Regions from separate parts of the Citrobacter enshiensis genome, predicted to be linked through region 2. Evidence: predicted binding sites of a transcription regulator. Region 2 holds the regulator's gene; each other region holds the start of a gene.

Region 1 (10,109 bases), 900 kb from region 2:
CCACCGCAATTTCCGCCTGCGTCATACGCTCGCGCAAACATTCCGGCAGATGGTTCGAACCAATCATCCGGCCTTCGTCCTCCAGCACCCAGGAACGCAGTGTCTGGCGCGCATCGACCTTGAGCAACTCACTTGCCAGCAGGTTTTCAAAACTGGCCTGACTGAGTTGCGGCTGCAGCGTGCGGCCAAATGAGGAACCGCGATGGTGCGCCAGCCCTTCGAGATCGATACCGTTGGGCTGCTGTTGTACCAGTTGCGTCTTGCCGCTGCCGGTACAGCCGCCAATTAAGATGATGGGCTTTTGCACCAGTTCTTCGGTGACGCGGATGGCAGACTGGCGTAACGCTTTATAGCCGCCCTCGATCAGCGGGTAGTTAATACCCGACTCGCGCAGCCACTGCTGAACAATGTGCGAGCGTTGGCCGCCGCGCGCGCAGCAAAGATAGCCGGTGGGCCGTTGTTGACACGCTTCTCGCCAGCCATCCAGCCGCTGTTGGCGAAGCTCGCCGGAAACCAGTTGATGACCAAGCTTGAGTGCGGCCTCTGGCCCCTGGCGCTTGTAGCAGGTGCCGACGGCGGCGCGCTCTTCATCATTCATCAAGGGCAGGTTAATGGCTGCGGGCATGGCGCCCTGCGTGAATTCGCCTGGGGCGCGTACATCGATTAAAGGCGTATCGGCGGTGAGGATCGCGCGATAATCCGTTCCATCGTTCATGGGAGATCCTGATAAAACAAAACAGCAATGGGCAGGATTTTACGCGCTGAGAGAGGGGCCGGGAAAGGATAAGTTCTATTTCCCGGCATTTTTCTGGGTTATATGAGCTTACTTTGCGCCCAAATGATGCCGCTGGCGTAGTCTGGCGGCAGTAATGGCGCCAGTGCCTCCAGCGTGGCGTTTAGGCGCGCGGTGTCGCTGTCGGTCAGGTTCAGGTGACCTACCTTACGCCCCGGCCGAACCTCTTTGTCGTACCAGTGCAGATGCACTAACGGCAGTTTCAGCCAGTCATAATTCAGAGGGCTGCCAATCAAATTCACCATCACCGATGGGCTGTTTACCACCGGCGTCGGTAATGGCAGTCCCGTGATGGCGCGCAGATGAAGCTCGAACTGACTGATACTGGCGCCGTTTTGCGTCCAGTGCCCGCTGTTATGCACGCGTGGGGCCAGTTCGTTGATCAGCAGTCCTTCTGAGGTGATAAAACACTCCATCGCCATCACCCCGACGTAACCCAACTCCTGCATGATGGCGGAAAGCATGGCTTCCGCCTGTTCCTGCAATCGGGTGTTAGCCTGCGGAAATGCCACGCTGGTGCGCAGAATTCCGTCCTGATGCAGGTTGTGCGTCAACGGATAAAAGACGGTGCTGCCGTCGTGACCGCGTGCGCCAACTAATGACACTTCCCCGGAGAAGTTGATCCCCTGCTCGACAATACACTCGCCGTAGCAGTCATTCGGGAGTTGGTCAGTTTCATCATTACGCAAGCGCCACTGTCCGCGACCGTCATAACCCCCGACGCGGCGTTTGACAATCGCCAGTTCGCCCAAGCGTTCGAAAATGTGCGGCCATTCGTCGCTGGCGGCCAGCAGTTGCCACGGTGCGGTGGCAAGGGAGAGCTTGTCAAAAAGCTGTTTTTGCGTGAGGCGGTCGGCGATGATTGGGAACACATCGCGGTTGACAAAGGCCGGGTGGCGCGCCAGTTCGCGGGTCAGCGCGGTTTCTGGCCAGCGCTCAATTTCTGCGGTAATTACGCTTTGCTGAAAAGGAACGGCGGCAGGTTCGGCATCCAGTCCCACTGGCCAGACGGCGATCCCTAACGGTTCACCGGCCTGGCGCAGCATCCGCCCTAATTGACCGTTGCCCAGCACGCAGACCTGCTTCATGCCGCACCCCGCGGATCTGGATTCTCCAGCACCTCATCCGTTTGTGCCTTACGCCAGTCATTCAGGCGCTGATGCAACGCGTTGTCATGGAGCGCCAGAATTTGCGCTGCCAGCAGTGCTGCGTTCGCCGCGCCCGCTTTACCAATCGCCAGCGTACCGACCGGAATACCGCGTGGCATCTGAACAATAGAGTAGAGGCTGTCAACGCCGCTCAGCGCCGCGCTCTGTACCGGAACGCCCAGTACGGGCACCAGCGTCTTCGCGGCAATCATTCCCGGCAAATGTGCTGCACCGCCGGCACCGGCAATAATCACCTGATAACCGTTCTCTTCGGCGCTTTCGGCGAAGCTGAACAATTTGTCGGGGGTGCGATGAGCGGAAACAACTTCAACGTGGTGTGGAACGTTCAGGATTTCAAAGATTTCGGCGGCAAACTGCATGGTAGCCCAGTCGCTTTTGGACCCCATCACGATGGCGACACGCGCCGGATTATTGCGGGAAGACATGCGTCTGAAAACTCCTGTGGTGCGGGACACACTGCTTTTGAGGCCACAGAGAATAGCATGATAATACGGCAAGGAAAACGGTTGCGCGGTTAAAGTTGCGGCAAATGGCTGAGAGAATTTAAAACGGGAAGGGGATCAGTTCAACGTTGTCCGGCGTGACTTTTACCATCGAGCCTTCGTGGTGCCAGGCGCCTAAAACGACACGAAAAGCGGGTTTCCTATTGATCGTGAGTTCATGCACATCCGGGCGATGGGTATGGCCGTGAATCAGCCATTGCACCTGGTGCTTCTCCATCTCAGCCACCACGGCCTGAGGGTTAACATCCATAATTTCCAGCGATTTACTGATGTTGGCAGATTTGCTGCCAGCCCGCATTTTGGCGGCAATACGGCTACGAATAAACAGCGGCAGGGCAAGAAACAGCCTTTGCAGCCAGGGTTTATGCACTTTGGCGCGAAACGCCTGGTAACCGACATCATCGGTACACAAGGTATCGCCATGCATGATCAACACGCGTCGGCCATACAGCTCAGGCACCTTTTCCTGCGGTAGCAGGGTCATGCCGCTTTCACGGGCAAAACGTTTACCGAGCAGAAAGTCGCGGTTGCCGTGAATGAAAAAACAGGGCACGCCGGAATCGACCACCGCTTTAATCGCAGCGGCTATTTCGCGGTGCAGGGGATTGGGATCGTCGTCGCCTATCCAGGCTTCGAAAAGATCGCCCAAAATGTACAGTGCGTCTGCCTGACGCGCTTCACCGGCTAAAAAACGCAGAAAACCGGCGGTGATCGCCGGTTCTTCTGTGCAGAGGTGAAGATCTGCAATAAACAGTGTCGCCACGATTACTCGCTGACGGTCACGTTTTCGACGATGACGTCTTCTTTTGGTACGTCCTGATGCATGCCGCTGCGACCGGTGGACACCGCTTTAATTTTGTCTACAACGTCCATGCCTTCAACGACTTCGGCGAATACGCAGTAGCCCCAGCCCTGCATGCTTTCGGCAGAGAAGTTCAGGAAGTCGTTGTCGGCAACGTTAATAAAGAACTGGGCAGTCGCGGAGTGCGGAGCCTGAGTACGCGCCATTGCCAGCGTACCACGGGTGTTTTTCAGACCGTTGTTGGCTTCGTTTTTGATAGCCTCTTTGGTGGCTTTTTGCTTCATGCCCGGCTCAAAACCGCCGCCCTGAATCATAAAACCGTTAATGACACGGTGGAAAATGGTGTTGTTGTAAAAACCTTCGCGGCAGTAGTCCAGGAAGTTTTTAACTGTTTCAGGCGCTTTGTCATCAAAGGTTTTGATTACGATATCGCCGTGATTAGTGTGGAAAGTAACCATTTTTGCATCCTGTTCCGATATAGTGGTGCTTCGACCCAACGCTGGGTCACATATAGTGGGGTGTTATAGCATAACCGTAAGACGGGATCATCTTGCAATGTGTGCTGATTCCAGTCTGAATTATGGGTATTATACAGACTTTATTATCCACACACGTCTATACGGAATCTTCGATGTTAAAAATCTTTAATACACTGACGCGCCAGAAAGAGGAATTTAAGCCTATTCATGCCGGGGAAGTCGGCATGTACGTGTGTGGTATTACCGTTTACGATCTCTGTCATATTGGTCACGGACGTACGTTTGTTGCCTTCGACGTGGTGGCGCGCTACCTGCGTTTCCTCGGCTACAAACTGAAATACGTGCGTAACATTACCGATATCGATGACAAAATCATCAAACGCGCCAACGAAAACGGCGAAAACTTTGTGGCGCTGGTCGATCGCATGATTGCCGAGATGCACAACGATTTCGATGCGTTGAACATTTTGCGCCCGGACCTCGAACCGCGCGCAACGCACCATATCCACGAAATCATTGAAATTACTGAACAGTTGATTGCCAAAGGTCACGCCTACGTGGCAGATAACGGCGATGTGATGTTTGATGTCCCGACGGACCCGAACTATGGCCTGCTGTCACGTCAGGATCTCGACCAGCTCCAGGCCGGGGCTCGTGTGGACGTCGTTGACGTGAAACGCAACCCGATGGATTTCGTGTTGTGGAAAATGTCGAAAGAGGGCGAGCCGAGCTGGTCGTCACCGTGGGGCGCAGGGCGTCCGGGCTGGCACATTGAATGTTCGGCGATGAACTGCAAACAGTTAGGCAACCATTTTGATATTCACGGCGGCGGTTCTGACCTGATGTTCCCGCACCATGAAAACGAAATCGCCCAGTCGACCTGTGCGCATGACGGTGAGTACGTGAACTACTGGATGCACTCCGGTATGGTGATGATTGATCGCGAGAAAATGTCTAAATCACTGGGCAATTTTTTCACCGTGCGCGACGTCCTGAAATACTACGACGCTGAAACCATTCGCTACTTCCTGATGTCCGGCCACTATCGTAGCCAGCTCAACTACAGCGAAGAGAACCTGAAACAGGCGCGTTCGGCGCTGGAACGTCTTTACACTGCGCTGCGCGGAACGGACAAATCCGTTGCCCCTGCGGGTGGCGAAGCGTTTGAAGCGCGTTTTGTTGAGGCGATGAACGACGATTTCAACACGCCAGAAGCCTACTCGGTATTGTTTGATATGGCGCGTGAAGTGAATCGCCTGAAGGGTGAAGATTTGGCGGCGGCAAACGCGATGGCCTCGCATCTGCGTAAGCTCTCTGGCGTGCTGGGTCTGCTGGAACAGGATCCGGAAGCGTTCCTGCAAAGCGGCGCGCAAGCGGATGATGGTGAAGTTGCTGAGATCGAAGCGTTGATTCAACAGCGTCTCGATGCCCGTAAAGCGAAAGACTGGGCGGCAGCAGATGCGGCGCGTGATCGTCTGAACGAGATGGGGATCGTGCTGGAAGATGGTCCGCAAGGAACCACCTGGCGTCGTAAATAATCGTCTATTGTCGGATGCGCTGATGCGTGTCCGGCCTCGTAGGCCGGGTAAGGCGAAGCCGCCACCCGGCTTTTTAACGTCTACGCCACCACAACATTCCCATCACCACCACACCCGGCAACCACACCCACATCAACTCAGACAGCATCACCTGATGCCCGTACGGCGTGGCATAGCGTGAGAGCGCAAACGGCGCGACCTTGATCACCTGCCAGGGGGCAAAGAAACGTTCGTCAGACCACGGCCACAACCAGCCGACGCCTTTTCCACCGGTGGTGATTGAATCCAGCAAACTGTGCGACAGCAGTGACACCGTCAGGAACAGCCAGCAGCGAACCAGCCCCGCTCTAAACCATCGTCGCCCGATCAGTACGCATAAAAAGGGTACGACAAAGGCAAATAACAGCGAGTGGGTAAAACCACGATGGCCAAACACGTTGCCGTAGGCAATACCAAACTTAAACGCCAGGACGTCGGCATCGGGCAGCATCGCCAGCACGATCCCGGCAAACAGCAGGCGAGGGGGAATAACCTTGAGGCCGAGGCCTAATCCAAGACAAAGAGGAACGGCGGCGTGGGTAACAATGGTTGGCATGAGGTTCGCTTCGTATGAAAAACAACATGCTAACAGTTTACTGTGAAGGGACGATGAAGTTAATTATCTGAAATGCGGGGGAACTGGCCGGATAAGGTGTTAACCGTCATCCGGCAGCTGAGATCACGCGACGACGTTAATGCTGTGACCTTCATAACTCACGGTGTGTCCCGCGACGATTTTGCAGCGTTTACGGGTTTCCACCGCGCCATCGACCTTGACTAAACCTTCTGCAATGGCAATTTTCGCCTGGGCGCCGCTTTCACACCAGCCTTCCAGTTTGAGCAAATCGCACAGCTCCACGTGCGGATGCTTGCCTAAAGAAAAATTCGCCATATTAATTACCTTGTGGATCGTGATATTCAACACACGCCTGCAGCGTGTTTTCGATAAGTGTTGCGACGGTCATCGGACCGACGCCGCCCGGCACTGGCGTGATGTATGACGCACGCGCCGCCGCATCGTCAAAGACGACGTCGCCGACAACTTTACCATTTTCCAGACGGTTAATGCCGACATCGATCACGATGGCGCCTTCTTTTATCCACTCGCCGGGAATAAATCCGGGTTTGCCGACGGCCACGATCAGCAGGTCGGCATTTTCGACGTGATGACGCAGGTTTTTGGTAAAGCGGTGAGTGACGGTGGTGGTGCAACCTGCCAGCAGCAGTTCCATGCTCATCGGGCGGCCGACGATGTTGGAGGCGCCAATCACCACGGCATTCAGCCCGTAGGTATCGATATTGTAACGCTCAAGCAGGGTAACAATACCGCGCGGAGTACACGGACGCAGACGTGGCGCGCGCTGGCACAAACGACCTACGTTGTACGGATGGAAACCATCCACGTCTTTGTCTGGCGCGATGCGCTCAAGCACTTTGACGTTGTCGATGCCCGCCGGTAACGGCAGTTGCACCAGAATACCGTCGATGGTGTTGTCTGCGTTAAGCGTATCGATAAGCTCAAGCAGTTCCGCCTCGCTGGTGGTTTCAGGCAGGTCATAAGAGCGGGAGACGAACCCCACCTCATCACAGGCTTTGCGCTTGCTTGCGACATAAATTTGCGAAGCCGGGTTGCTGCCTACCAGCACAACAGCCAGTCCTGGGGCGCGAAGTCCGGACGCTAAACGCGCCTGAACTTTATGAGCAACCTCAGAGCGCACCTGCTGCGCAATCGTTTTACCGTCAATAATCTTTGCTACCATCAGAGAGAGGATTCCATCTGTTACGTTAAGTCAAAGGGGATGTGACTATTTTGTCAGAAGCGGGGCGCGCTGTCAGTTTTCGTTTGCGACTTTAGATGCGATCGTGGCCGTTTGGCCTTCAGGCTCTGGCCTGGTTTCACGGCAAAATGGCGGTGATTTTTTGTACGTAGGCTAATTAAATTTAACCTGGTCGAAACAATTCATCACCCTGGTATTTTTAGAATGAATCCCCCAAAAACCAGAAGGTTATCTGCACCAGAGCCCTTTTTTATATAAAAACATCCTGGAACCGTCCTATATCCCAATAAGAATTGGCTTAGGTCAATAAAAGGGTTTGCGGGTATTTTTCATTTATTGAAATGTTTAATTTATCGCTGTGACGAATTGTCATATTCGTAAAGATTAATTAGTGAATCTGCTACTCAGGAGAGTTGGGGGGAAAGATTAACTAATTCTCTTTCGGAATATATCTTTACAGGATGCAGAGATAATTTGCCTGACATTTTATGTCGATATTGATTCAAACGGATCCCGCAGGAAGCCGGAACCGAATGTGTGTAATGCAAGGGAAACCCATGAAACTTAAATTAATGACCTCTTCTGTTATTGCTGGCCTGATGCTCGTTGCGGGTTCCGCTGTTGCGGCAGATCCGGTGAGCGTTAGCGGCGGCACCGTTCACTTTGAAGGTGAGTTGGTCAATGCGGCATGTGCCGTTAGCACCCAGTCTGCGGATCAGGTAGTGACGCTGGGCCAGTACCGCACGGCCAGCTTTGCCGCGGTGGGTGACACTACTGCACAGATCCCGTTCAGCATTGTCCTGAATGACTGTGATCCCAGCGTAGCGGCGACCGCTGCGGTTGCGTTCTCCGGTCAAAGCGACCTGACCAACGATGCCCTGCTGGCGGTCTCTTCTTCCGATAACAGCACGACGGCAGGCGGTGTGGGTATCGAAATTCTGGACAGCAAATCGTCTGCGTTGAAGCCGGATGGCGCGACTTTCTCAACGGCTCAGGCGCTGGTAGAAGGCACTAACACCCTGCGTTTCTCTGCACGCTATAAAGCTACCGCAGCAAGCACAACGCCGGGTCAGGCTAATGCTGATGCCACCTTCATCATGAAGTACGAGTAAGCGTTCAGGTTTAAGCAAGGATGACGCGTGCCTCAATGGATGAGGCAACACCGGGGATGGTAAGGGATGTGGTTGATGATGAGGAAAGGCGTGGCGTTGGCGGGAGTGCTCTGCGCGATGTCTGTCAGTGCGCATACGGTAATACTGGAGAGCGGACGTCTCCATTTGCGCGGAAAACTGGTGAACGGTGCCTGCACGGTAGCCTCGGGAAGTGAGGATTTACGCGTGCAAATGGGGCAATACCGCACGAATGCGTTTGCGGGACCCGGCAGTTTCGCCCCCACCAGCGTGCCCTTCTCGTTGCGTTTAACGTCATGTAATTCAGATGTTTATGACCACGTCGGCATTGCGTTTTCAGGCGTAACGCCCGTGGAAGACCCGCAGGTATTCCTTGCCAGCAGCGACGCCGCTTCCGCATCCGGAATCGGTCTTGCATTGTTTGATGAAGAACAACGGCAAATTATACCGAACGCCTTGCCGCTCCATTACGCCCCTATTTTAACGCAAGATGTGACTTTCCATTTCACTGCTCGCTATCGGGCAATCTCGGAAAATATGACGCCGGGAAGTATTCATTCAGATGTGTGGTTTACGCTGGTTTACCCCTGATTTATTTCCGCGACGCTAATAAAACGCAAAAGGTATTTTTTGCCATGCTTACATTCATTAAATCAGGCCTTATTATTTTTATTGCCTTAATTTCTTCGTTTAGCGCACAGGCAGCGGGAGGCATCGCATTAGGTGCGACTCGCGTTATTTATCCGGCGGATGCGAAACAAACCTCGTTGGCCATTAGCAATAGCGACAGCAAAGAACGTTATCTGGTCAACTCCTGGGTTGAGAACAGCGCGGGTGTCAAAGAAAAAACGTTTATCGTCACTCCGCCTCTTTTTGTCAGCGAACCCAAAAGTGAAAACACGCTGCGTATCATCTACGCCGGACAACCGCTACCGACGGACCGCGAATCGCTGTTCTGGATGAATGTGAAAGCGATACCGTCGGTGGATAAAAACAATCTCGAAGGGAAGAACGTCCTGCAACTGGCGATTTTGTCGCGCATTAAGCTGTTTGTTCGTCCGGGCAATCTGCCGCAGATCTCAGAAGAGGCGCCAGGTCTGCTGCAATTCTCCCGTGTCGGCAATCACCTGAAAATCACCAACCCATCTGCCTATTACCTCACGCTGGTCAACCTGAAAGTGGGAAACCAAAAAGTGGATAACGTCATGGTGGCGCCGAAAAGTGACACCCAGATCCTGTTGCCTGGCGGCGCGCAGGGAAACGTGACGTTCCAGACGGTCAATGATTATGGCGCAGTGACCCCGGCCCAAACGGTTAGCCTGCGCTGAACCGTGAGAAAATGATGAAGAAGACAACGTATTTTCCCGGCCTGCTTCCGGGGTTTACGCCACATCTGACGGGGGTGGCGCTGTCGACGCTGGCGGCACTCTATCCCACCTTAAGTCAGGGGGAAAGTTACTTTAACCCGGCTTTTTTATCATCGGATGCGGCATCCGTGGCGGATTTGTCACGCTTTGAGAAAGGCAATCATCAGCCTCCCGGCGTTTACCGTGTCGATATCTGGCGCAACGACGAATTTGTCGCCACCCAGGATATTCGCTTTGAAACGACAACGGTGAAGACCGGTGAAAAGTCGGGAGGGTTAATGCCCTGCTTTAACCTGGAGTGGGTTAAGCGCCTGGGGATTAACACCGCCGAGTTTCCTGCGTTGAGTCAGGAAAAGGATAACGCGTGCATCAATTTACCCGAGGCGATACCGGGTACGGAAATTGCCTTCGATTTTGCTACCCTGCGGCTCAATGTGAGCCTGCCGCAGGCATCAATGCTCAATAGCGCGCGCGGATACATTCCACCGGAAGAGTGGGATGAGGGTATCCC
Region 2 (10,109 bases):
GTGGGAATGGACGCAATGCCTGAGCCACAACAATAGGGTAGATCGCGCCGTTGGCAATAGCCATGACACAGAAGGGGATCAGAATTTCGGTCAGCGAGACATGGTGAATAAAACTGGTCGCCCAGGTGGCGATGACGCTCAATGCGAAGATGACCAATAACCAGGGTAACAGTTGTTGTCCCTGCCATTTTTGTAACGCCGCACGGCAACCGTAGCCACCGATCAGGAAGGCGATGGTTTGCGGAACATAACTGAGACCAATCACTGCGGGGCTATAACCCATTTCGTTAAGGATGAACGGCGAACCGGTTAACCATGCGAAGAAGCTTGCGGAACAGGCAGCGTAAATCAGCACGTTCCCGCGATAGGCTTTCGAACGCAGCAGGGTGGTGAACGTCAGTTTATCCTGGCTATCGTCACGTGCTTTTGCGGTGGGTTTTAAACGCAGGGCGGGCAACATCAGGATCAGCGTAATCACAAACAGCGTGGCGAAAATGGCCTGCCAGGAAAAATGCGCGAGGATCCAGCTACCTAACAGCGGCGCAAGCGCAGGCGACAACCCGACCAATGGCATGATGGTGGCAAAAATACGGTTAACTTTTTGCGACGGGTAGTAATCCGTCACCAGTGCCTGCCAGACAACCGCAGCAGCACACACGCCAATGGCCTGGATAAAGCGCAGAACCAGCAAGCCCGTTGCACTTTCTACCCACAGCATACCCAGACTTCCCAGGGCGAAGATCGACAAGCCGACCAATAATATGGGCTTACGACCGTAGCGATCGGACAGCGGACCCCAGGCGAGTTGTGCGATGGCGAATCCGGCTAAGAACAGGCTCAGACTGGCGCTGACGGCAGAGGCCGGTGTTTGCAAATCGGCCTGAATTGCAGCAAATGCAGGTAAGTACATATCTGTTGCCAGAAAACCCAGTACGCTGAGACCCGCCAGCCAGACTAAAAAACCTTTTCCCGGTTGCATATTACATTCTCTTTTTTATCAGTAAGACATTGCCGCAGAGTGTAGGGAGTGAAATTCCCGTTGTGAAACGCTAATATTTGTCTACTGAATTCAAATTTTTTGTAGGCAGAATATGTGGTCAGAATATTCCCTTGAAGTTGTTGATGCTGTCGCGCGCAATGGCAGCTTCAGTTCCGCCGCCCAGGAGCTGCATCGCGTGCCTTCTGCAGTGAGCTACACCGTACGTCAACTGGAAGAGTGGCTGGCGGTGCCCTTGTTTGAACGACGCCATCGGGATGTGGAATTGACGCCTGCCGGTGCCTGGTTTTTAAAAGAAGGCCGCTCTGTTATCAAAAAAATGCAGATCACCCGCCAGCAGTGCCAACAGATTGCGAACGGTTGGCGAGGGCAACTGCCTATCGCGGTAGACAATATTGTGCGGCCAGAACGCACCCGGCAGATGATTGTCGATTTCTACCGCCACTTTGATGACGTTGAGCTGGTCGTTTCTCAGGAGGTGTTCAACGGCGTCTGGGATGCGCTTTCCGACGGACGCGTGGAACTGGCTATTGGTGCGACGCAGGCGATCCCCGTAGGGGGGCGCTATACCTTTCGCGATATGGGAATGTTGAGCTGGAGCTGCGTGGTGGCAAGTCATCATCCCCTGGCGGCGATGCCCGGTCCCTTGAGTGATGATACGTTGCGCAACTGGCCGTCGCTGGTCCGTGAAGACACGTCACGGACACTGCCTAAACGCATAACCTGGCTGCTGGACAACCAAAAGCGCGTGATCGTACCGGATTGGGAGTCGTCAGCAACCTGTCTTTCCGCCGGGTTATGCGTCGGTATGGTGCCCACGCATTTTGCAAAACCGTGGCTCGACAGTGGCAAATGGGTTGCGTTAACCCTGGAGAATCCGTTCCCGGATGCGGCATGTTGCCTGACCTGGCAGCAAAATGATACGTCGCCCGCCTTAGCCTGGTTGCTGGAGTATTTAGGCGACAGTGAAACGCTGAACAAAGAGTGGCTGCGAGAACCTGAAGAGGTTCCCGCAGAGGAGGCTTAACGACGATAGTCGCGGAACGGACCATCAGCAACCGAACGACGTTCGATCAGGCGCGGATGGACTTCAATGGACTGCGACTCTTCACGCTTATTCACGATACGGTCTAACAGCATATTAAAGGCCGTTTCGCCAAGTGAGTCTTTAGGCTGGTGAATGGTGGTCAGTGCGGGTGTGAAATAGCGCGCGTTACGCACATTGTCATAACCGATCACCGAAATATCCTGCGGTACCCGCAAGCCCATTTCATCGGCAGCACAGAGCGCCCCCATTGCCATGATGTCGCCACCGCAAAATACCGCGGTCGGGCGATGGGACTGAGAGAGGATCTGCTGCATTGCACGATAACCTGACTCGGGTTCAAAATCGCCCTGCACAATCCAGTCTTCCGGGACTTTTATCAGTGCTTCGTCCATCGCCTTCATAAAGCCCGCCAGGCGGCCAGCGCCGGTGTTGCGCTCCATCGGGCCGGGAATGGCGCCGATTTCACGATGACCGCGCTCCACCAGATAACGACCGGCCATATAACCGCCTTCGAAAGCGTTATCAATGACCGTATCGGTAAAGTCGGCTTTCGCTTCGCCCCAATCCATCACCACCATCGGAATATGGCGATACTCTTCAAGCATGGAAAGCAGAGACTCCGGATATTCCGAACACATGACCAGCAGGCCATCCACACGCTTTTGCGCCATCATGGAAAGATAGGCCCGCTGTTTTTCGAGATTATTCCAGGCATTGCCAAGGATCAGGGTATAGCCTTTCTGGAAGCAGTTCTTCTCAACGGCTTCAATAATCTCAGCAAAATAAGCGGCTTCACTGCTGGTTGCCAGCAGGCCGATAGATTTGGTGTGGTTCACCTTCAGGCTGCGGGCGACCGCACTCGGGGAGTAGTGCAGTTCTTTGATGGCAGCCCAGACGGCATTACGTGTCTCTTCTGCGACAAAACGCGTTTTGTTAATTACATGTGATACGGTTGTAGTGGAAACGTTTGCTCGCTTCGCTACATCTTTAATTGTTGCCATTACATTTCACTCCAGACCATATCCAAACTCCTGAAAATACTGTAGGTAAACGTTTGCCTTTACACACCCTTATCGCAACATCAGGGTTGCGGCACGCCGGGAAAACGACACGAAACGTCAGGAGGGGGTCAATGGCCGGTACGCTAATCAAGTAAGCGTGGAATTTTGTCTGATCTTGACGAAAAGGGGAAGAGTTAAAAGTGGTTATCAATATAAATCCTGGGAGATTTTTACATCCAAGTGTGTAAAAATGCGCAATATCACTTTTTGTGTGGAAATAAAAAGGAGCAAATTTGATGAGCACCGATCTGAAGTTTTCGTTAATAACCACTCTTATTGTTCTGGGTCTGATCGTAGCGGGTGGTCTGACCGCAGCACTGCACTGATTTACCGTGAGGGAGCGTGCTCTCCCTCATTTCGTTGCCCCTTCATTGTTACTAAATCGGCAAAAGTCTTTTGCCATTCTGTTAACTTTATTCTTTTTGTGATTGATGTCATGCTTTTGGCTCTTATCGGGTGTCGCTTCGCGGCACGGTGCAGCGGAGTCGATGTATGAAAATTAATTACCCCTTACTGGCGCTTGCGATTGGCGCATTCGGTATTGGGACCACGGAATTCTCTCCGATGGGCCTGTTGCCCGTCATTGCTCATGGCGTGAACGTCTCCATTCCCGCCGCCGGGATGCTCATCAGCGCTTATGCGGTGGGGGTGATGGTGGGCGCGCCGTTAATGACCCTGTTGCTGTCGCACCGCGCTCGTCGTAATGCGCTGATTTTTCTGATGGCCATTTTTACGCTGGGCAACGTCCTGTCGGCCATTGCGCCGGATTACACCACCTTAATGTTATCGCGCATTTTGACCAGCCTTAATCACGGTGCCTTTTTCGGGTTGGGTTCGGTCGTGGCGGCAAGTGTGGTGCCAAAACATAAGCAGGCCAGCGCCGTGGCGACAATGTTTATGGGGTTAACCATTGCGAACATTGGCGGCGTGCCTGCTGCCACATGGCTTGGGGAAACCATTGGCTGGCGGATGTCCTTTTTAGCGACCGCAGGGCTGGGTGTGATTGCCATGCTCAGTTTGTTCTTCTCTCTGCCGAAAGGCGGTGCAGGGGAACGGCCGGACGTGCGTAAAGAACTGGCTGTCTTGTTACGCCCGCAGGTGCTTTCTGCACTGCTCACCACCGTACTGGGCGCAGGGGCCATGTTTACCCTCTACACCTATATTTCACCCGTTCTGCAAAACATCGCTCATGCCACGCCGGCCTTCGTGACCGCGATGTTAGTGCTGATCGGCGTTGGATTCTCGATCGGCAACTATTTAGGCGGCAAACTGGCCGATCGATCCGTCAACGGTACTCTGAAAGGTTTCTTACTGCTGCTGGTGGTTATCATGCTGGCCATTCCTTTCCTTGCACGCAATGATCTGGGCGCTGCGTTCAGTATGGTGGTGTGGGGGGCGGCGACATTTGCCGTCGTTCCGCCTTTGCAGATGCGCGTGATGCGTGTTGCCAGTGAAGCGCCGGGGTTGTCCTCGTCGGTGAATATCGGGGCCTTTAACCTTGGCAATGCGTTAGGCGCGGCGGCAGGCGGGGCAGTGATTTCTGGCGGTCTGGGGTATAGCTTTGTTCCGGTGATGGGAGCTATCGTGGCAGGGCTGGCGTTATTGCTGGTCTTTGTTTCAGCGAGAAGGCAGCCTGAAACGGCATATGTCGCCAACTGATCGAGTGAGTTAAAAATAAAAACGCAGAAGGGATACCTTCTGCGTTGTCTTATTTACGCCGCGAAGTTCTTCGCAACGAATTCCCAGTTTACCAGCGCCCAGAAATGCTCCAGGTAGCCAGGACGGGCATTACGGTAGTCGATGTAGTACGCATGTTCCCACACGTCAACGGTCATCAGCGGCGTGGCATCCGTGGTTAACGGGGTGCCTGCGTTGGACGTAGAAACGATAGCCAGTTTGCCATCAGCCCCTTTCACCAACCAGGTCCAGCCGGAACCGAAGTTTTTAATCGCAGCATCGGTGAATTGCGCTTTGAATTCAGCAAAGCTACCGAAGGACGCAGCGATAGCGTCAGCCAGTTTACCGGTTGGTTCGCCGCCCGCGTTCGGGGCCAGGCAGTTCCAGTAGAACGTGTGGTTCCAGACCTGTGCTGCGTTATTGAATACGCCACCTTCTGAACTACGGACGATCTCTTCCAGTGATTTACCTTCAAAGGCGGTACCTTTGATCAGGTTATTGAGATTCGTCACATAGGTTTGATGATGTTTGCCGTAGTGATATTCCAGCGTTTCAGCGGAAATGTGTGGTGCCAGCGCGTCTTTGGCATACGGTAATGCAGGTAATTCGAACGACATTGCTTCTCTCCTTATTATTAATATTGAGTACGTACAATAGCCCTAAAGTACGTAAGGATAGGGTAGCAAATTGAAAGGTGATGCAAAAGAAGAACTTACCCTGTTGCGTAAACAACAGGGTAAGGGATTAACGAATGGTTTTTGGCGTCATGACGCGGCGGGCGCCGACATAGTGGCGTTGCCAGTAATCTTCGCTTAATGAGGTGATCTGAATTTCCTGCCCTGAACGGGGGGACTGGATAAATTTGCCGTTGCCGACGTACACGCCGACGTGATCCGCCGTACCGCGCCCCTGGGTCCGGAAGAAGACCAGATCGCCATTTTTCAGTTCATCACGCTCAATCGGTGAGGCGTCGCGGAGGTGGTACATTTCATTTGCCGTACGCGGAATACGGAATTTCACCAGATCTTTATAGGCGTACCAGACCAGGCCGCTGCAATCAAAACCGGTACGTGGCGACGTGCCGCCCCAGTGATACGGTTTGCCAATCTGATTCATCAACGTGGACATCGCCGTTTTGGTCGCTTTCTGAACTCTGACCTTATGCGCATCGGCAAGCGAAGCTGGTGCGGTCTCTTTCACCTTCACACAATGGGGCTTGCGGCCTTTGCGCGGCGTGCATTTTTCGCTCCAGGTGACGGCTGCAGTTTTTGCTGTCGTGGAGGAGATGCGGCGATGTGCGTTTTTGGTGGTTTTCGCTGGCGTGGTCGTGTGCTTTTTGGACGAAGAGGCGGTTTTTACGCTGGTTTTGTTAACGGTTTTTTTGACGGTTTTCTGACTGGTTTTGGTTGTTTTTTTACTGGCCGTCGCGTTCTTATGTTTATCTGCCGTTTTCGTTACGTGAGAAACAGCAGGCGTCTCCCTGGTTTGCCGGGAAGCATTAGCCGGGGATGTTAAAGAGAGTGTGGAAAAAAGCAAAGCACAGAGCGTGATCGAAATTCGGTTTATCCGCGCCACTGAGCAGTCCTCTGGTTAATGGCAGGCCGGTATCATGCCTGCGTGTGATTTACAAAACTTGTCGATTCTAATCCATAAAAGCACAGAAAGTTAATCGCTTTTATCATCTAAAACCTCATTTCTTAAGCGACTGCAAAAAAAATCAACAGCTCGTACTAAAAATGGTCAACGATGAGTCCATGACGTGTCGTTTTAAAGGATAAGGAATATAGAGAATGCAACTTATCGCGTCAGGGGATAAAATAGTAAAGAGTAATGAAAATGTTATTTTCCGTTGCCAGCCTGACCCGCTACAATGTCAGACTACTGCCGTAAAAGAAGTTAAAGGAAGCGAGACAATGAGCACCACTATCGAAAAAATCCAGCGCCAGATCGCTGAAAACCCGATTCTCCTGTACATGAAAGGTTCTCCAAAACTGCCTAGCTGCGGTTTCTCCGCCCAGGCGGTCCAGGCGCTGTCTGCCTGTGGTGAGCGTTTTGCCTATGTTGATATCCTGCAGAACCCGGATATTCGCGCGGAATTACCGAAATATGCAAACTGGCCAACCTTCCCGCAACTGTGGGTCGATGGTGAACTGGTTGGCGGCTGTGATATTTTGATCGAAATGTATCAGCGCGGTGAGTTGCAGCAACTGATTAAAGAAACTGCGGCGAAATACAAAACCGAAGAACCTGATGCTGAGTAATCAGCGGAAATAAAAAAAAGCGACCATTCGTTGGTCGCTTTTTTTATGGGCTCGCACGCCTGATAAAAACGATTAAGCGTCTTCCGGCAGCGGTAGTGGCCACCCGCCAAGGCGTTTCCAGCGGTTCACAATTTCGCAAAACAGGATGGCGGTGCGTTCGGTGTCATAGAGGGCGGAGTGCGCCTGGGTACCATCAAACTCCATACCTGCCGCCAGACAGGCTTTTGACAACACGGTTTGCCCCAGCGCCAGACCGCTGAGTGCCGCAGTATCGAAGGTCACGAAGGGATGAAACGGATTACGCTTCAACGATGCACGTTCCGCTGCCGCCATCATAAAGCTGTGATCGAAGGTGGCGTTGTGGGCAACCATGATGGCCCGGTTGCAACCGCTATCTTTGATACCTTTGCGCACCATTTTGAAGATCGCGTGCAACGCGTCGTACTCGCTGACGGCACCGCGCAGCGGATTCGACGGATCGATGCCGTTAAAGGCGAGCGCCTCAGGCTGCAAGTTTGCCCCTTCAAACGGTTCGACATGGAAATGCAGCGTCGTGTCCGGCATCAACCAGCCGTGTTCATCCATTTTCAATGTGATGGCGGCGATCTCAAGCAGCGCATCGGTTTTGGCGTTAAACCCAGCCGTTTCGACATCGATTACGACAGGATAAAAACCACGAAAACGGTCACACAGACCGGAAAGTTGAGCGTTATCGGACATCAGGGTCTCTTAATACAGAAAAATTGCAGCGCGCATTATGGCAAATTTTGTTGCTTACGGGAATGGGAGAGGGAAAAGCGGACATCAGGTATTGCGTACCGGCAGATCGATACCCTGTATAGGATACTGATGTTCCATCAGACTGCCTGTGGGAACTGTCTTCCTCTTCCGATTACAGGAACACCTGCTCATAAAATGAAAAAGCATATTACCTCGCGGCATTAAAATGTTGGTTTACGCGGGAAATGGCGTTGACAATCATACGAGTCAAATTCACAAGGGAAATATATCCCGTATTAATGTTTTTTTATCCGCATTGTTCTATTTTCAGGTCTTGGGCTATCGTGTTATTTATTTAATTAACGAGTTCAGTTATATCCTCTTAATATAACTTTCCTAATATGTGAGGTAATGATCAATATCAAACTGGGTTAAATTTATGTTTAATTATAGTGTTCATGTTGTGAGCTGTCCAAAATTGGACTAAACATTGATTACTGACGGCTTTTTATTAATATACAATATTATTATGTTGTTTTGACTATTGTACTGGCATATAAAGTTATTCCTTTGTATGCGATTGCTGATGATGCTCAGGAATGCGGATTACCGGAAATATAAAGTATAGTGGCTATAAATAACATGAAGAATCCTTACAGATAACACTGGCGAATGAGTGCTAAATTTTAGGGATGATTGATACTCAATAAACACTCTTGTTATACGTTGGAGAGATAAATGAAATTGCGTAAGTTATACATGGTGATGTCTGCCTGTGCGATAGTGAGTTTGTCTGGCATAAATACAGCGAATGCAGCAACAGATAAAGGGAAAATTCAATTCTCCGGAGAAGTTATTGCGTCAACCTGCGATGTATCCGTTGATGCGTCAGGACCGAACGGCACGGTGACTCTTGATAAAGTGTCAACAGAAACCATCGCTGGAGTAGGCACAACAGCAAAACCTAAGCCTTTCACTATATCCGTTACGGGTTGTGCGGCGAGCGCGACAGGTATCGGTATTGCTTTCGGCGTGGCAACGGGAACTCCTGATCCCAATGGTAACCTGGCAAACGAAGAAGCAACTCCGACTAAAGTAAGCCTGCAGTTGGTTGATGTTGCTAAATCAAATACTGCGATTGATTTAAATGCGGATCAGAGCGGCGGGTCGAAATTTGCCATCGATGCCAGTGGGAAAGGTTCACTTGTATATAACGTGCAATATTACAGTAATGATGCTGCTCCAACAGTTGGTAAAGTGACCGCTAATGCCACTTATGAACTGTCGTATCAGTAAATAAGTCACACAGAGTGTTGTTAACAAACGGTCAATTCTGGATTAATTTAATGAAACGTTTTAAATTCTTATGGCAACTGTCATTATTGATGACACTGTTTGGTTTCAGCACTCTCTCATTTGCAGGTCTGGTATTAGAAGGGACGCGTGTTATTTATCCTGCCGGCGAGAGCGAGGTCACTGTACGAATGAAAAATACAGGAAGCCTCCCGGTTCTGGCGCAGAGTTGGATCGATAATGGTGTCAAGAACGAGACGCCAGATAAAATATCATCAGTGTTTGTCTTAACGCCGCCCATTAATCGGGTGAATGCGGGAAAAGGGCAGACGTTAAGGATCAGTTTGCTTGCGGAAAACACCCTTGCACAGGATAAAGAGTCTGTTTTTTATCTGAATGTATTGGCTATCCCTGCAAAGTCGAAGGACTCTATTAACGCAAGCCAGATCAATATTGCCTTCAAAACACGCATCAAGCTTTTCTACCGACCTGATTCACTAAAAGGCAGTGCCAATGACGCCCCTGATTTATTGCGCTGGAGCATCAACGGTAACGGTGTCACAGCGACAAACCCAACACCTTATTATGTCACGCTGAGTGAAGTGACTTATACATCGGGTGGGAAAAAAGTGGTTGCCGCCGGACAGATGATTTCACCGGGTGGAACAAGTGATTTTCATTTCAACGGTGTAAATCAGGTGAGTAGCGTAGATTCAATCGAATATGCATCAATCAATGATTTTGGTGGATTAAACAAATATAAAGTCAAAAAATAATTCACTCACCGGTGATTTTATTATGCGCTTATTTTATGTGCTGTGCTGTGTTAATGTTGTGCTCCCATTGCAATATGCTGTCGCCGGAGCAACAACAGACGCCACCTCGATGGAAGTGGCAGGGAATTATGAATTTAATGATGCTTTTGTTAATCGCTCAGGTGCACAAGTTGTTGACCTGAAAAGATTTTCAAATGGTGCCAGTGTATTGCCGGGTATCTATAAAGTTATTGTCACACTAAACACCGAAAAATTGACGATATCGAATGTCGAATT
Region 3 (10,109 bases), 2.0 Mb from region 2:
GAAGTATTTTGCCGAGCGCTCACCTGCGGGTGGCGAATCCTATGAGTTGGCGCAGGTGATGGCAAAAGAGGCCGATCGGCTAAATCGGGTGGTGAGCGAACTGCTAGAACTGGTGAGGCCCACGCATCTGACACTGCAGTCGGTGGATCTCAATGACATCATCACCCACTCGTTACAGCTGGTCAGCCAGGATGCGCGGAGCAGGGCGATTCAGCTGCAGTTTACCGCCAATGTGTCGCTGCCTGCTATTCAGGCCGATCCTGACCGGCTAACGCAGGTATTACTGAACCTCTATCTGAACGCGATTCATGCTATTGGTCATCAGGGCGTCATTACGGTCGAGGTGGGCGAATGCGGAGGCGATCGCGTTAAAATTGTGGTCACCGACAGTGGAAAAGGGATTGCGGCAGAAGACCTGGATGCGATATTTACGCCTTACTTTACGACCAAAGCCGACGGTACCGGGCTTGGATTAGCGGTGGTACAGAACATCGTTGAGCAGCATGGCGGAACCATTCAGGCGACAAGCGTTCCAGGTAAAGGCGCCGTCTTTACTCTTTATCTACCGATGAAAGCGAGAGAACAGGACAGACAAGGATGACACGCGTAAAAATCGATATTCTGGTCGTGGATGACGACATCAGCCATTGCACGATTTTACAGGCGTTGCTTCGTGGATGGGGTTATGACGTGGCGCTGGCTTACGGTGGGCGCGAGGCCATAGCGCAGGTACGCGAACATGTTTTCGATCTGGTGTTATGCGATGTGCGTATGGCAGAGATGGACGGCATCGAAACGCTCAAAGAGATCAAAGCGCTGAATCCGGCGATTCCCATTTTGATTATGACGGCTTACTCCAGCGTAGAAACTGCGGTAGAAGCACTTAAAGCAGGCGCGCTGGATTACTTAATTAAACCGCTGGATTTCGACAGCTTACAGGACACGATCGAGAAAGCGCTGGCACATACGCGAAACATCGCCGTTGAATCACCTTCAGCCTCTGCCGCTCAGTTCGGCATGATCGGCGAAAGCCCGGCGATGCAGCATTTGCTCACTGAAATTGCGATGGTTGCGCCCTCCGATGCCACGGTATTGATTCATGGCGACTCGGGAACCGGTAAAGAGTTGGTGGTCAGGGCGCTCCATGCCAGCAGTGCACGCTGCGAAAAACCATTGATAACGCTTAACTGCGCGGCGCTGAATGAGTCGCTGCTGGAGTCTGAGCTATTTGGGCATGAAAAAGGCGCCTTCACAGGAGCAGATAAACGGCGCGAAGGGCGTTTTGTGGAAGCCGACGGCGGCACGCTGTTTCTCGACGAAATTGGCGATATCTCGCCGATGATGCAGGTTCGTCTGCTGCGGGTTATTCAGGAGCGTGAGGTGCAGCGGGTCGGGAGTAATCAGACGATTTCTGTTGATGTCAGGCTGATTGCGGCGACTCACCGTGATTTGGCGGCGGAAGTCAGTGCCGGGCGTTTTCGTCAGGATCTCTATTATCGTCTGAATGTGGTGACGATTGAGATGCCGCTTTTGCGCCAGCGTCGGGAAGATATTCCACTACTGGCCGAACATTTTCGTCGGCGATTTGCTGAGCGAAACCGTAAAGCGGTGAAGGGATTTACCCCGCAGGCGATGGATCTGTTGATTCACTATGACTGGCCCGGGAATATCCGTGAACTGGAAAACGCCATTGAGCGCGCGGTGGTTTTGCTAACGGGGGAATACATCTCTGAGCGAGAACTGCCGCTGGCCATTGCGACGACGCAGGTGAATGTCGACGATGATCGCGAGATCCAACCGCTGGTGGATGTTGAGAAAGAGGTGATTCTGGCGGCGCTGGAGAAAACGGGCGGCAACAAAACCGAAGCCGCCCGTCAGTTAGGGATTACGCGCAAAACGCTGCTGGCAAAACTGTCGCGCTAGTTCTGCTCTCGTTCGATGGCGCGCCAGCCGATATCGTTACGGCTGAAGCTGCCGTCCCAGTGGATATGATTCATCAGCGCGTAAGCGCGTTTCTGCGCTTCGGCGACGGTATGGCCCAGCGCAGTGGCGCACAGCACGCGCCCACCGCTGGTCAGTACCCGATCGTCATCGGCGAGTTTAGTCCCGGCGTGGAACACCTTACCGTTCGCGACTTCTTCCAGCGGCAGGCCGTGGATCACGTCACCCGTGCGGTAGTCGCCCGGATAACCGCCCGCAGCCATGACAACGCCCAGAGAAGCACGCTCGTCCCACTCGGAGGTCTTCTCGTCCAGCTTGCCTTCGCAGGCGGCCAGGCATAGCTCAACCAGATCGGACTTCATGCGCAGCATGATTGGCTGGGTTTCCGGGTCGCCAAAGCGGCAGTTGAACTCAATAACCTTCGGATTGCCCTGTTTATCGATCATCAGACCAGCATACAGGAAACCGGTGTAGGTGTTGCCTTCCGCCGCCATGCCTTTCACGGTTGGCCAGATGATGCGTTCCATGGTGCGCTGGTGGACTTCATCCGTTACCACCGGGGCAGGGGAGTAAGCGCCCATCCCACCGGTATTAGGCCCGGTGTCTTTATCACCCACGCGTTTGTGATCCTGGCTGGTGGCCATCGGCAGCACGTGCTCGCCGTCAACCATCACGATAAAGCTGGCTTCTTCACCGTCGAGGAACTCCTCAATGACAATGCGGTGACCCGCGTCGCCAAAGGCGTTACCCGCCAGCATATCGTGAACGGCCGCTTCGGCCTCGCTCAGCGTCATCGCGACGATAACGCCTTTACCCGCCGCCAGACCGTCAGCTTTGATGACGATAGGCGCGCCTTTCTCACGTAGATAAGCCAGAGCTGGCTCAATCTCGGTAAAGTTCTGGTATTCCGCCGTTGGGATCTGATGGCGTGCCAGGAAATCCTTGGTGAACGCTTTCGACCCTTCCAGCTGTGCGGCGCCTTCGGTTGGGCCGAAGATTTTCAGGCCCGCAGCACGGAACGCGTCAACCACGCCAATGACCAGCGGCGCTTCCGGACCGACGATGGTCAGGTCAATCTTCTCATTCTGGGCAAAGCTCAGCAGCGCCGGGATATCGGTCACGCCGATAGCGACGTTTTGCAGGGCTGGCTCCAGCGCCGTACCTGCGTTGCCCGGTGCCACAAAGACAGTTTCAACCTGCGGCGACTGCGCCGCTTTCCAGGCCAGCGCATGCTCGCGCCCGCCGTTACCAATCACTAATACTTTCATCGTCTGCTCCGTGAATTAATGGCGGAAGTGGCGCATGTCAGTGAAGAGCATCGCAATACCGTGCTCGTTGGCGGCGGCAATCACCTCATCATCACGAATAGAACCGCCAGGCTGAATGACGCAGGTCACGCCAGCCGCGGCTGCAGCGTCAATACCGTCGCGGAACGGGAAGAAGGCATCAGAGGCCATCGATGACCCTTTCACTTCCAGACCTTCGTCGGCCGCTTTGATGCCTGCAATCTTCGCTGAGTAAACGCGACTCATCTGGCCCGCGCCGATACCGATAGTCATATTGCCTTTGGCATAGACGATGGCGTTGGATTTCACGAATTTCGCCACTTTCCAGCAGAACAGCGCGTCACGCAGTTCCTGTTCGGTCGGCTGACGTTGGGTGACCACGTGCAGATCTTCCGCGCCGACCATCCCCAGATCACGATCCTGAACCAACAGACCGCCGTTCACACGTTTGAAGTCGAGGCCCGGAACACGCTCAGCCCACTGGCCGCAGGTCAGTACGCGCACGTTCTGTTTGGCTGCGGTGATTTTCAATGCTTCTTCGCTGGCGGACGGCGCAATGATCACTTCGACAAACTGACGGGAGATAATGGCCTGCGCGGTTTCTGCATCCAGCTCGCGGTTAAAGGCGATAATGCCGCCGAATGCGGAGGTCGGGTCGGTTTTGTATGCGCGATCGTAAGCGTCGAGGATAGAGTTGCTGATGGCGACGCCGCATGGGTTGGCGTGCTTCACAATCACACAGGCGGGTTCGGCGAACTCTTTCACACACTCCAGCGCTGCGTCGGTATCCGCGATGTTGTTATAAGAGAGGGCTTTCCCCTGAACCTGGGTTGCGGTGGCAACGGAGGCTTCTTTCACATTCTCTTCTATATAGAAGGCCGCCTGCTGGTGGCTGTTTTCACCATAACGCATATCCTGCTTCTTAATGAAGTTGAGGTTCAGGGTGCGCGGGAAGCGACCAGCGGCTTCTTTGCTTTCGCCATGGTAGGCCGGAACCATGCTGCCGAAGTAGTTGGCGATCATGCTGTCATAGGCGGCGGTGTGCTCAAACGCTTTGATGGCGAGGTCGAAACGGGTGTCGAGGGTAAGAGAACCGTCGTTGGCATCCATCTCTTTAATAATGGCGTCATAGTCGCTGCTCTTTACTACGATGGCGACATCTTTATGGTTCTTGGCGGCGGAGCGCACCATGGTCGGGCCGCCGATATCAATATTCTCTACCGCATCTTCCAGTGAGCAGCCTTCACGGGCAACGGTCTGAGCGAACGGATAAAGGTTAACGACCACCATATCAATGGGGGCGATACCGTGCTGTTCCATAATCCCGTCGTCCTGGCCGCGACGACCGAGAATGCCGCCGTGGACTTTTGGATGCAGGGTCTTCACACGTCCATCCATCATCTCCGGGAAACCGGTGTAATCGGAAACTTCGGTCACTGGCAGACCTTTCTCTGCTAACAGACGGGCTGTACCGCCTGTGGACAGCAGCTCCACATCGCGTGCGGAAAGTGCCTGGGCGAATTCGACGATACCGGCTTTGTCAGAAACACTGAGCAGAGCGCGGCGGACTGGACGACGTTGTTGCATGGTAAATCCCCTGGATTTGACGATTACAGAGAGCGTTAGCTGAATTTTTCGTGAAAAACTCAGCTAACGCCCCTTACGGGGCATCCTTGTCTGGCGGTGGCATTGTAACGAAAACGTTTGCGCAACGCTCGCGAATTTTTCTTTTTCAATATTGACCCCACTTTCGCTCACTGAAGATCGTACATATAGAAAGAAGATCGCAGAAATGATCGGGTCTTTTGTGGATAACTCTGTGTGTAAATGGGTATAAGGCGGGGTTTTGCTGTGGAATGCAGCAGTCAGTCATTTTTCTGTCATTTAAGGGTTGCGGGCGCCAGAGAACTCCCTATAATGCGCCTCCATCGACACGGCGGATGTGAATCAACTTCACACAAACAGCCGGTTCGGTTGAAGAGAAAAATCCTGAAAATCAGGGTTGACTCTGAAAGAGGAAAGCGTAATATACGCCACCTCGCAACGGTGAGCGAAAGCCGCGTTGCACTGCTCTTTAACAATTTATCAGACAATCTGTGTGGGCACTCGAAGATACGGATTCTTAACGTCGCAAGACGAAAAATGAATACCAAGTCTCAAGAGTGAACATACGTAATTCATTACGAAGTTTAATTCTTTGAGCATCAAACTTAAATTGAAGAGTTTGATCATGGCTCAGATTGAACGCTGGCGCAGGCCTAACACATGCAAGTCGAACGGTAGCACAGAGGAGCTTGCTCCTTGGGTGACGAGTGCGGACGGGTGAGTAATGTCTGGGAAACTGCCCGATGGAGGGGGATAACTACTGGAAACGGTAGCTAATTACCGCATAATGTCGCAAGACCAAAGAGGGGGACCTTCGGGCCTCTTGCCATCGGATGTTGCCCAGATGGGATTAGCTAGTAGGTGGGGTAACGGGCTCACCTAGGCGACGATCCCTAGCTGGTCTGAGAGGATGACCAGCCAACACATGGAACTGAGACACGGTCCAGACTCCTACGGGAGGCAGCAGTGGGGAATATTGCACAATGGGGCGCAAGCCTGATGCAGCCATGCCGCCGTGTATGAAGAAGGCCTTCGGGTTGTATAAGTACTTTCAGCGGGGAGGAAGGCGATACGGTTAATAACCGTGTCGTTTGACGTTACCCGCAGAAGAAGCACCGGCTAACTCCGTGCCAGCAGCCGCGGTAATACGGAGGGTGCAAGCGTTAATCGGAATTACTGGGCGTAAAAGCGCACGGCAGGCGGTCTGTCAAGTCGGATGTGAAATCCCCGGGCTCAACCTGGGAACTGCATCCGAAACTGGCAGGCTAGAGTCTTGTAGAGGGGGGTAGAAATCCAGGTGTAGCGGTGAAATGCGTAGAGATCTGGAGAATACCGGTGGCGAAGGCGGCCCCCTGGACCAAAGACTGACGCTCAGGGTGCGAAAGCGTGGGGATGCAAACAGGATTAGATACCCTGGTAGTCCACGCCGTAAACGATGTCCGACTTGGAGGTTGTTCCCTTGAGGAGTGGCTTCCGGAGCTAACGCGTTAAGTCGACCGCCGTGGGGAGTACGGCCGCAAGGTTAAAACTCAAATGAATTGACGGGGGCCCGCACAAGCGGTGGAGCATTGTGGGTTTAATTCGATGCAACGCGAAGAACCTTACCTACTCTTGACATCCACGAATTTAGCAGAGATGCTTTAGTGCCTTCGGGAACCGTGAGACAGGTGCTGCATGGCTGTCGTCAGCTCGTGTTGTGAAATGTTGGGTTAAGTCCCGCAACGAGCGCAACCCTTATCCTTTGTTGCCAGCGGTTCGGCCGGGGAACTCAAAGGAGACTGCCATTGATAAACTGGAGGAAGGTGGGGATGACGTCAAGTCATCATGGCCCTTACGAGTAGGGCTACACACGTGGCTACAATGGCATATACAAAGAGAAGCGACCTCGCGAGAGCAAGCGGACCTCATAAAGTATGTCGTAGTCCCGGATCGAGGAGTCTGCAACTCGACTCCGTGAAGTCGGAATCGCTAGTAATCGTGGATCAGAATGCCACGGTGAATACGTTCCCGTGGCCCTTGTACACACCGCCCGTCACACCATGGGAGTGGTTGCAAAAGAAGTAGGTAGCTTAACCTTCGGGAGGGCGCTTACCACTTTGTGATTCATGACTGGGGTGAAGTCGTAACAAGGTAACCGTAGGGGAACCTGCGGTTGGATCACCTCCTTACCTTAAAGAACCTGCCTTTGTAGTGCTCACACAGATTGTCTGATGAAAAGTAAATAGCAAGGCGGTCTTGCGATGTGAGACTTAAGTGTCCCCTTCGTCTAGGAGGCCCAGGACACCGCCCTTTCACGGCGGTAACAGGGGTTCGAATCCCCTAGGGGACTGCCACTTGCTGGGTTCGTGAGTGAAAGTCACCTGCCTCAGTATCTCAAAACTGACTTCCGAGTCATGTTTGAGATATTTGCTCTTTAAAAATCTGGATCAAGCTGAAAATTGAAACGACACACTGTGTCTGTTCTCCGTAATAAGAACAGATAAGCGGTGTGTTCGAGTCTCTCAAATTTTCGCAACACGATGTGTTTTACGAAACACCTTCGGGTTGTGAGGTTAAGCGACTAAGCGTACACGGTGGATGCCCTGGCAGTCAGAGGCGATGAGAGGACGTGCTAATCTGCGATAAGCGTCGGTAAGGTGATATGAACCGTTATAGCCGGCGATTTCCGAATGGGGAAACCCAGTGTGATCCGTCACACTATCATTACGTGAATACATAGCGTAATGAAGCGAACCGGGGGAACTGAAACATCTAAGTACCCCGAGGAAAAGAAATCAACCGAGATTCCCCCAGTAGCGGCGAGCGAACGGGGAGCAGCCCAGAGTCTGAATCAGCATGTGTGGTAGTGGAACGGTCTGGAAAGTCCGACGGTACAGGGTGATAGTCCCGTACACCAAACTGCATGTGTTGTGAACTCGAAGAGTAGGGGCTGGGACACGTGGTAGTCCTGTCTGAATATGGGGGGGACCATCCTCCAAGGCTAAATACTCCTGACTGCCCGATAGTGAACCAGTACCGGTGAGGGGAAAGGTGCGGAAAAGACCCCGGCGAGGGGAGTGAAAAAGAACCTGAAACCGTGTACGTACAAGCAGTGGGGAGCCTCTTTATGGGGTGTGACTGCGTACCTTTTTGTATAATGGGGTCAGCGACTTATATTCTGTAGCAAGGTTAACCGAATAGGTGGGGGGGGGGAGCCGAAGGGAAACCGAGTCTTACTGGGCGTTAAGTTTGCAGGGTATAGACCCGAAACCCGGTGATCTAGCCATGGGCAGGTTGAAGGTTGGTAACACTAAGCTGGGAGGGACCGAACCGACTAAGTTGTTGAAAATTAGCGGATGACTTGTGGCTGGGGGGGTGAAGAAGGCCAATCAAACCGGAGATAGCTGGTTCTCCCCGAAGCTATTTAGGTAGGCGCTCTCGTGGAACTCATCTTCGGGGGTAGAGCACTGGTTTCGGCTAGGGGGGTCATCCCGACTTACCAACCCGATGCAAACTGCGATACCGAAGAGATTGTTATCACGGGAGACACACGGCGGGTGCTAACGTCCCGTCGTGAAGAGGGGAAACAACCCAGACCGCCAGCTAAGGTCCCAAAGTCATGGTTAAGGTGGGAAAGCGATGTGGAGAGGGCACCAGACAGCCAGGATGTTGGGCTTAGAAGCAGCCATCATTTAAAGAAAGCGTAATAGCTCACTGTCGAGTCGGCTGCGGCGGAAATGTAACGGGTCTAAACCATGCACCGAAGCTGCGGCAGCGACACTATGTGTTGTTGGGTAGGGGAGCGTTCTGTAAGCCGTTGAAGGTGGCCTGTGAGGGTTGCTGGAGGTATCAGAAGTGCGAATGCTGACATAAGTAACGATAAAGGGCGGGTGAAGAAGCCCGCTCGCCGGAAGACCAAGGGTTTCCTGTCCTACGTTAATCGGGGCAGGTGAGTCGACCCCTAAGGCGAGGCCGAAAGGCGTAGTCGATGGGAAACAGGTTAATATTCCCTGTACTTGGTGTTACTGCGAAGGGGGGGACGAGAAGGCTATGTTAGCCGGCGACGGTTGTCCCGGTTTAAGCATGTAGGCGGAACGATTAGGTAAATCCGGTCGTTTATTAACGCTGAGGTGTGATGACGAGGCACTACGGTGCTGAAGTAACAAATGCCCTGCTTCCAGGAAAAGCCTCTAAGCATCAGGTAACACAGAAATCGTACCCCAAACCGACACAGGTGGTCAGGTAGAGAATACCAAGGCGCTTGAGAGAACTCGGGTGAAGGAACTAGGCAAAATTGGTGCCGTAACTTCGGGAGAAGGCACGCTGATATGTAGGTGAAGCGATTTACTCGTGGAGCTGAAATCAGTCGAAGATACCAGCTTGCTGCAACTGTTTATTAAAAACACAGCACTGTGCAAACACGAAAGTGGACGTATACGTGTGACGCCTGCCCGGTGCCGGAAGGTTAATTGATGGGGTTATCCGTAAGGAGAAGCTCTTGATCGAAGCCCCGGTAAACGGCGGCCGTAACTATACGGTCCTAAGGTAGCGAAATTCCTTGTCGGGTAAGTTCCGACCTGCACGAATGGCGTAATGATTGGCCAGGCTGTCTCCACCCGAGACTCAGTGAAATTGGAACTCGCTGTGAAGATGCAGTGTACCCGCGGCAAGACGGAAAGACCCCGTGAACCTTTACTATAGCTTGACACTGAACACTGGTCTTGATGTGTAGGATAGTGTGGGAGGCTTTGAAGTGTGGACGCCAGTCTGCATGGAGCCAACCTTGAAATACCACCCTTTAATGGCTGGTGTTCTAACGTAGACCCGTAATCCGGTTGCGGACAGTGTCTGGTGGGTAGTTTTGACTGGGGCGGTCTCCTCCTAAAGAGTAACGGAGGAGCACGAAGGTTAGGCTAATCCTGGTCGGACATCAGGAGGTTAGTGCAAAGGCATAAGCTAGCTTGACTGCGAGAGTGACGGCTCGAGCAGGTGCGAAAGCAGGTCTTTAGTGATCCGGTGGTTCTGAATGGAAGGGCCATCGCTCAACGGATAAAAGGTACTCCGGGGATAACAGGCTGATACCGCCCAAGAGTTCATATCGACGGGCGGTGTTTGGCACCTCGATGTCGGCTCATCACATCCTGGGGCTGAAGTAGGTCCCAAGGGTATGGCTGTTCGCCATTTAAAGTGGTACGCGAGCTGGGTTTAGAACGTCGTGAGACAGTTCGGTCCCTATCTGCCGTGGGCGCTGGAGATTGAGGGGGGCTGCTCCTAGTACGAGAGGACCGTAGTGGGACG

What was found. Region 2 encodes PurR, which represses purine synthesis genes. Its sites were predicted from a motif close to CANGCAAACGTTTGCNTG; they were not measured.
Region 1: a site for PurR is predicted at 2,458-2,475, ahead of purE (5-(carboxyamino)imidazole ribonucleotide mutase). Genes of this name have one in related genera too.
Region 3: a site for PurR is predicted at 4,921-4,938, ahead of purH (bifunctional phosphoribosylaminoimidazolecarboxamide formyltransferase/IMP cyclohydrolase). Genes of this name have one in related genera too.

What each region holds. Positions count from the first base shown of each region.
Region 1 covers NZ_CP119862.1:3,515,773-3,525,881, reverse strand. The annotation lists gene mnmH (tRNA 2-selenouridine(34) synthase MnmH) at 1-715, opposite strand, end outside; gene purK (5-(carboxyamino)imidazole ribonucleotide synthase) at 814-1,881, opposite strand; gene purE (5-(carboxyamino)imidazole ribonucleotide mutase) at 1,878-2,387, opposite strand; gene lpxH (UDP-2,3-diacylglucosamine diphosphatase) at 2,506-3,228, opposite strand; gene ppiB (peptidylprolyl isomerase B) at 3,231-3,725, opposite strand; gene cysS (cysteine--tRNA ligase) at 3,899-5,284, shown strand; gene P2W74_RS16900 (metal-dependent hydrolase) at 5,358-5,879, opposite strand; gene ybcJ (ribosome-associated protein YbcJ) at 6,003-6,215, opposite strand; gene folD (bifunctional methylenetetrahydrofolate dehydrogenase/methenyltetrahydrofolate cyclohydrolase FolD) at 6,217-7,083, opposite strand; gene fimA (type 1 fimbrial major subunit FimA) at 7,659-8,213, shown strand; gene fimI (type 1 fimbrial protein subunit FimI) at 8,289-8,822, shown strand; gene fimC (type 1 fimbria chaperone FimC) at 8,867-9,559, shown strand; gene P2W74_RS16870 (fimbrial biogenesis usher protein) at 9,574-10,109, shown strand, end outside.
Region 2 covers NZ_CP119862.1:2,611,716-2,621,824, reverse strand. The annotation lists gene punC (purine nucleoside transporter PunC) at 1-979, opposite strand, end outside; gene punR (DNA-binding transcriptional activator PunR) at 1,092-2,024, shown strand; gene purR (HTH-type transcriptional repressor PurR) at 2,021-3,046, opposite strand; gene cydH (cytochrome bd-I oxidase subunit CydH) at 3,343-3,432, shown strand; gene P2W74_RS12785 (MFS transporter) at 3,599-4,765, shown strand; gene sodB (superoxide dismutase [Fe]) at 4,819-5,400, opposite strand; gene P2W74_RS12775 (C40 family peptidase) at 5,528-6,358, opposite strand; gene grxD (monothiol glutaredoxin 4) at 6,697-7,044, shown strand; gene rnt (ribonuclease T) at 7,117-7,764, opposite strand; gene P2W74_RS12760 (fimbrial protein) at 8,503-9,060, shown strand; gene P2W74_RS12755 (fimbrial biogenesis chaperone) at 9,111-9,833, shown strand; gene P2W74_RS12750 (fimbria/pilus outer membrane usher protein) at 9,856-10,109, shown strand, end outside.
Region 3 covers NZ_CP119862.1:4,562,800-4,572,908, reverse strand. The annotation lists gene zraS (two-component system sensor histidine kinase ZraS) at 1-601, shown strand, start outside; gene zraR (sigma-54-dependent response regulator transcription factor ZraR) at 598-1,923, shown strand; gene purD (phosphoribosylamine--glycine ligase) at 1,920-3,209, opposite strand; gene purH (bifunctional phosphoribosylaminoimidazolecarboxamide formyltransferase/IMP cyclohydrolase) at 3,225-4,814, opposite strand; rRNA gene P2W74_RS21705 (16S ribosomal RNA) at 5,440-7,000, shown strand; tRNA gene P2W74_RS21700 (tRNA-Glu) at 7,088-7,161, shown strand; rRNA gene P2W74_RS21695 (23S ribosomal RNA) at 7,383-10,109, shown strand, end outside.